Regions from separate parts of the Proteiniclasticum sp. genome, predicted to be linked through region 2. Evidence: predicted binding sites of a transcription regulator. Region 2 holds the regulator's gene; the other holds the start of a gene.
What was found. Region 2 encodes HrcA, which represses chaperone genes, less so after heat shock. Its sites were predicted from a motif close to TGTTAGCACTCNNNNNNNNNGAGTGCTAACA; they were not measured.

Region 1: groES (co-chaperone GroES) is a predicted target of HrcA. The motif match lies at 1,865-1,895, and genes of this name have one in related genera.

Annotation. Positions count from the first base shown of each region.
Region 1 is NZ_DAMBTF010000032.1:22,520-25,951, reverse strand. It holds gene RTX25_RS13305 (ABC transporter substrate-binding protein) at 1-151, opposite strand, end outside; gene RTX25_RS13300 (HutP family protein) at 444-854, opposite strand; gene RTX25_RS13295 (TIGR01906 family membrane protein) at 960-1,589, opposite strand; gene groES (co-chaperone GroES) at 1,922-2,203, shown strand; gene groL (chaperonin GroEL) at 2,220-3,432, shown strand, end outside.
Region 2 is NZ_DAMBTF010000006.1:39,879-43,310, forward strand. It holds gene dnaK (molecular chaperone DnaK) at 1-106, opposite strand, end outside; gene grpE (nucleotide exchange factor GrpE) at 120-764, opposite strand; gene hrcA (heat-inducible transcriptional repressor HrcA) at 751-1,809, opposite strand; gene RTX25_RS04700 (DUF4236 domain-containing protein) at 2,213-3,286, opposite strand.

The DNA.
Region 1 (3,432 bases), on a different contig from region 2:
CATCCAGAAATCCCTGTCTTGAAGCATCCAGCGCTTCGTGAACGACAAACTGATTGATTCCGATTGAAATCACGTCTTTTTTGCTTTCGCAGCCTGTAGCCCCAAGGGCTATGATTACAGCTGCCGCAGCGATCCATTTTTTTCCTACCATTCTACTTATCCTCCTGATACTACGATTGTTTTCATGAATATTTCATGAATTAACTTATTATATGGAGGAGCGAAGACCTTTGCAAGGAAGAGCCTTGTCCGGTATCCCTTTGAATGTCAAAAAAACGGGTGATATATTAATGGTATTGAGAAATATATAGCGCGAAATTGACTGATTCATACTCCGGGAAAAAATGTAAACAACTATAATATAATATTCTGAAATTTTGATAATATAGAGGAAGCAGGCATCTGAAATAGATACCTGCTTCCTCATGATCCTGTATGTTCTTCTAAACGGATAGGGTACGGTGCCCGATGCCTATGGCAAATTCATTGAGATGAAGAAGTCCGATACTGACATATATGCAGACGGCAATATCTTCTCCCATGCGGACAAGTCCGATTTTTCCGCCCACATTGAGATTGTTGGATCTTTCCAGAATCTGCATGAGTGCATCTCTTGCTGCACCCATCACGGCTCCTTCGGAGGCGTATTCTTCCGGAATAAGTCCTGCTCTTTTTGATGCAACAAGAGCCCGTTCCAGTATTTTTGTGATGCTGATTGAGACATTGCCTCCAATATCTACAGCCGCAGCTTTTGCACCCATGGTTTCAAGCTTTGCGATGAGTTCCTTTTCTTCCTCTCGTGTAGTCAAGGCGAGCCGTACGGCTTCCTTTGGTACATCCAGACTTCTGATCATATAACTGCACCTCTTTATATTACTTTTCTCACCAGGCAGTTCCACTATAGAATCTCCCGGTGAATGCTAAAATTATAGAATTTAAGGTTCCTGCCAGAAAGCATCTCAGCTCTTCTTTCCGCTTTTCCTCATGCTGCGGCTTCCGATGACATAGAAGAGAACAGCAGATAGAAGCATCAGAATGAGAATGAGAAATGCCGCGTACATGAAGAACCATTCGGGTAGGATCTTAATGACCGGGTCAATCCTCGGGTCGAAGATCCAGTAGTCGTTGGAAAAGGCGATTTCGTGGAAAATGACGAATGCTTTCGAGAAGTCCACGATGAAAGGGATCCCCAGAATGACTGGGATGATGAAAGTCAGTATGGCCGCTTTTTTCATGTAGACGAGTTCTCTTTCTCTTCTCTGTCTCATGTAGATGAAGAGAGACAGGATGAGCGTGACTGCAAAGAGAATATAGATGAGGTCGAAAATGACCTTCACTTCATAGAAATGAAATTCTCCCTGCGGGGACATGGCGAGTCCATCAAGCTGAAGCTTTCCTCTATAGAAAGGGTTAAGATAGTCTATGAGGATGTCATAGTTAGAACGGATGAGTCCTCCTGAATATTCTTCATTTAACGCCTGAATCCTGGGAATATTGAAATAGTAGAGAAGTCTTATGTTCAGACCTAGGATGACTGAACCGGAGATGATCATGAGCGAGTTTATAAGTGCATATAGATATTCCTTCATTCTGTGCATAGATCCGGCAATCACAAGGTTATGTCAATTGCCTCATTCACCTCTTCCATTATAATGTCAGACGAGAATGTTCTCGCCTTGTTTCATGAATAATGATATCATGATTTTGTGTCAGATATAAGGCGGGGTAAATGAAAGAAAAAAAGAGATTTTCTTTGATAATGGATGATAAACGGGTTTAATTCGTTTATTTATGCGATATTTAAGAGAAAGACCTTAAAATTATATTTGAAATCAGAATCAAATAAATTATAATAGGAAATAGATGTTAGCACTCTCCTTGTGTGAGTGCTAAAAATACTTTTCTTTAGGAGGAATGTCAAATGATCAGACCGTTAGGTGACAGAGTAGTTTTAAAGAGGCTGGAAGCCGAAGAAACCACAAAATCAGGAATCGTTCTTACAGGAGCCAGTAAAGAAAAACCACAGGAAGCTGAAGTCATAGCAGTGGGTCCAGGAGGATTCATAGATGGCAATAAGGTGGAAATGGAAGTCAAAGTTGGAGACAAGGTGCTATTCTCCAAATATGCGGGAACAGAAGTGAAGCATGATGGTGTAGAAGTCATTGTAGTCAGACAGAGTGACATACTTGCAGTTGTAGAATAGGAGGAAGAGAAAAGTTATGGCTAAGACAATCATATATGGTGAAGAAGCTAGAAGAGCAATGCAGAAGGGTGTAGACATCCTTGCAGATACCGTAAAGGTGACACTGGGGCCCAAGGGAAGAAATGTCGTTCTTGAAAAGAAATTCGGGTCACCTCTTATCACAAATGATGGTGTGACCATCGCAAGGGAAATCGAGCTCGAAGACGCTTTTGAGAACATGGGCGCACAGCTTGTAAAAGAAGTTTCCACCAAGACAAACGATGTTGCCGGTGATGGAACGACAACAGCCACCGTTCTTGCGCAGTCCATGATCAAGGAAGGTCTCAAGAATGTGACAGCGGGTGCGAACCCTATGTTCATCAGACAGGGAATCAAGATGGCTGTAGAAACTGCTGTAGAAGAAATCAGAAACAACAGCATCGCTATAAGAGGCAAGGAAGACATCGCAAGAGTCGCTGCAGTTTCTGCAGGAGACGAAGAAGTCGGCCAGCTCATCTCAGATGCCATGGAAAGAGTAGGCACTGAAGGCGTCATCACCATCGAAGAGTCAAAGACCTTCGGAACAGAGCTTGAAGTGGTTGAAGGTATGCAGTTTGACAGAGGATACGTATCTGCATACATGGCAACAAACACCGAGAAAATGGAAGCTATTCTTGAGGATCCTTATATCCTTATTACAGACAAGAAGATCAATACCATCCAGGAAATCCTTCCTGTACTTGAACAGATCGTCCAGACAGGAAGAAAGCTTCTCCTGATTGCCGACGATATCGAAAGTGAAGCAATCGCTACACTTGTAGTCAATAAACTGAGAGGTACTTTTGTCTGCGTGGCAGTCAAGGCACCAGGATTCGGTGACAGAAGAAAGGAAATGCTTCAGGATATCGCGATCCTTACAGGTGGACAGGTCATATCTGAAGAGCTGGGCAGAGAACTTAAGGATGCTACTTTAGATATGCTTGGAAGTGCTGATTCTGTAAGAATCAACAAGGACCAGACTGTCATTGTAAGCGGCAAGGGTGAAAAATCCGAGATTGAAAACAGAGTGAATGTCATCAAGGCTCAGATCGAAGAAACCACATCAGAGTTCGACAAGGAAAAGCTCATGGAAAGACTGGCGAAGCTTGCAGGCGGCGTTGCTGTCATCAAGGTTGGTGCCGCATCAGAAACAGAGCTAAAGGAAAAGAAACTGAGAATGGAAGATGCTCTTGCTGCAACCAAGGCTGCAG
Region 2 (3,432 bases):
TTGTTCTTCCACCTTCTGAACTGGTGATGATGACTGGATCTCCACCTTCCATAACTGCGACTACTGAGTTTGTTGTACCAAGGTCTATACCGATTACTTTTGCCATTTTAATATTCCTCCTAATTTGCGACTTTTACTACGCTATATCTGATTATTTTTTCATCTCTCTGATATCCCTTTAGAAAAACCTGTACGATTTCCTTTTCTCCGAGGGCCGGATCATCCACATGCATTACCGCATCGTGGAAGTTCGGATCAAAAGGCATTTCTGTATCAATCGCTTTGACGTTCAGCTTTTCAAGCGCATCCATGAACTGGGTACGAGTCATTGTGACACCCTTTCTTATGGACTCTACATCCTTTGCTTCAACCTGAAGTGATGCTTCAAGATTGTCCAGAACAGGGAGAAGTTCTTTGACCACTTCTACTATGCTGTCTGAATAGATACCTTCTTTTTCCTTCTGTGTTCTTTTTCTGTAGTTGTCATATTCTGCACTGATCCTGGCCAGTCTGTCTTTCAGCGCCTGATTTTCATTTTCAAGCTTTCTTATACTGTCGAGCATTTCTTTTTTCTTTCTGAACAGTTCTTTCATATCGATCGTGTTTTCTGCCTGGTCTTCATTCTTGACCTCATCTGTCTCAGCCTCTGCAGAATCTCCTTCAAAAACCTCTTCGCTTATCTCCGCATCATTTCCAACGGGTTCCTGCTGCTCTTCTTCCTTTTTCAAGGCGTCATCGAGATCTTTGTTCTTATCCTCCGTCATTTACATCCTCCTCGTTGAGCTTTTTAGAAAGCTCTTTTTTTACGTTGTTTATGATAGACACTACCTTTGAATAATCAAGACGTCTCGGTCCGATCAGATTGATCGTTCCCATATTCTCGTCATTGATCTTGTAACTGGTAGTGATAATCGTAAAGTCTTTGGCCTCGGGCAGACTTAATTCATCACCTAAAGTGATGACCATCTCATCCCTTGAATCTGAATGTTCCAGATCATGAAAAAGCAGTTCAGGCTGTTCTAGTAGCCCTAAAAAGTCCTTCATCTTACTGATGTCCGAAAACTCGGGATAATTCAGAATCTTGGATGTTCCATCCACAAAATACTGATCTTCGTTGGCTTCTTCATTCAGACTGTCATATACTGCTGACAAAATGGAGAGAAACAGCTCATCATACCCTTCAAGATCATTCTTTAGACTGTTCACGATATGAAGATTGATGTCTTCAATACTCATACCCTTCAGCTTCAGATTGAGAAGGTTACAGATATTCGTCAGAACCTCAGGTTCCGGGGTGTGATTCAGTTTGATCAGTTTGTGGGTGATTGTCCCATGATCTACCATGATCACAGCCAGGATGGTATTAACCTCCACCTGTATCAGCTGGATGTTTTTGACATGTGCTTTTGAAAAATTCGGCTTCTTTGCAACGACTGCAAGATTAGTCAGCTCTGATAGCATCATCGCTGTCTGTTTCATGATTTTGTCAATTTCAAAGGCTGCCATGGTGATGATCTTATCTTCAATAAATTGAGCTTCTTCAGCACTCAGCGATTCAAGTGTCATCAGCTTGTCGATGTACATCCTGTATCCTTTTGCGCTTGGAATCCTTCCTGAAGATGAGTGAAGCTGATCAAGATACCCAAGTTCTTCAAGATCTGCCATCTCGTTTCTGATGGTCGCGGAGCTGATTCCTAATTTATATTTTTTCTCCAGCGTTCTGGATCCGACGGGTTCACCGGTCATGATATAGTCCGTGACAATCGCCTTTAGAATATCCAGTTTTCTCCTATCCATCTCATTTGACATTTCTTTTCACCTCTTTATTAGCACTCGCACTCTTTGAGTGCTAACAGCTACGATATAAAAATAACATCTCAGATGTTATTTGTAAATACCCTATGATAACCTAATTGCACCCAACTTCATCATTAACGTAAAATAGCTGTTTTTTCCTTTGATTATCTTCAAATTACTCCCATTTTCCGGTTCATTTAAATGACCACTGATTCAATATTCTCCTATTGTATCCCGCTCAGATTAAATCAGCATTAAGACGTGTGAAGTGAATTCACATCATATTCATGACTTTAAAAAGAGACGCCCACTAGCGCCTCATTTTCAAATTATGACCTGTCTTACCAGTCCGAGTCTCTGAGTCTGAATTTGGCATCATGGCCGTACGGACTCACCAGACAGAAATAAAGGAGAATTATTTTGAAAGCTCTCCTACCTCATTGAATCCTCTTGTTCTGACAAATCTCACCTCATGCCTGAAATATTCCAGAGCATCGAAGGGGTTAACCTCTTCCATTCTGATCTTTTCAAACGCTTCTCTGTCCACAAGAATAGAAAGAATTCTTCTCTTTTCTTCCACATGGCTGTATTTATTCTCTTCACTCTCCCATACATTGACTAAAACATCCTCAATGGGCAGCAGATTGAAAAGATTTCTGGACAGTCTAAGCACAAGACCGGAAACAAACTGGTTTGCAATTTCATAATAATCAGTTTTGGTATACTTCTTCACCGATAATCGTCCGGTGGGCGTCAGCGTTTTATACTCAACCGGAATGAAGTCGTCGATACTAAGGGACAATTCCACATTCAACGAATCGTCATCCGTGTAGCTGAAATCCATGCTTCTTATATAGTAGCCAAGTTCTTCACTTATCTTGATATCTTCAAGCGCCTCCAGATAACTTTCCCTGTCATTTGTGAGAATACGATCGGCAATCTGTTTATTGTTCTCCCATGCTTTGTAAAGTTCATCATCCATCTTTCTGGCTTCTTCCAGAATTTTCTCCGATTCTTCTTTAAATGCACTTTTTGCAATTATCCGTTTAAACAGACCAGGTTTGTTTTTATCGATCAGAGATAGAGCCTCTTCTGTATTCGGACCTGTCTCGCCTATAGCAAAAGGAGCATCTTCATTCTTCACTTCATTCCAGTCTATACCACTTGGATAGTCTTCAAAATGATGCAGTGTGGTAATCAGTGCAATATCGTTCTCATATTCGCTGACTTCAGCTTCAGGGTCAGCTGATGCTTTACTGGTGTCGAATACGGATCGGTTTGCGCCCTTCTTAAGCAGTTTTTTTGCACTCACTGTCTTGCTGTAGGAAAGACCTGTTCCGGGTATACTGAAGGTCGTCCTTGCATTCCCGCGGGTACTGATGCTTTGCCTGAATCCTTTCCCTCCAAATGAAATGCTGGCACCAGATTTCCCGATGTTCAGATTGAACAGTTTTCCAAGTCTGATTCTTTTTCTGAAATTAAATCCCATGAACTTCACCTTTGGACCATATGTCCATATCCTTCTGATTATTTGTTCTCATCATGGTCATCAGTAATCTGTCTTTCTGAAATCCCATGAGATGCTTTTATGATTAGTGTCTATAACCATTTTATCCAATTGATCCCCGGTTATCA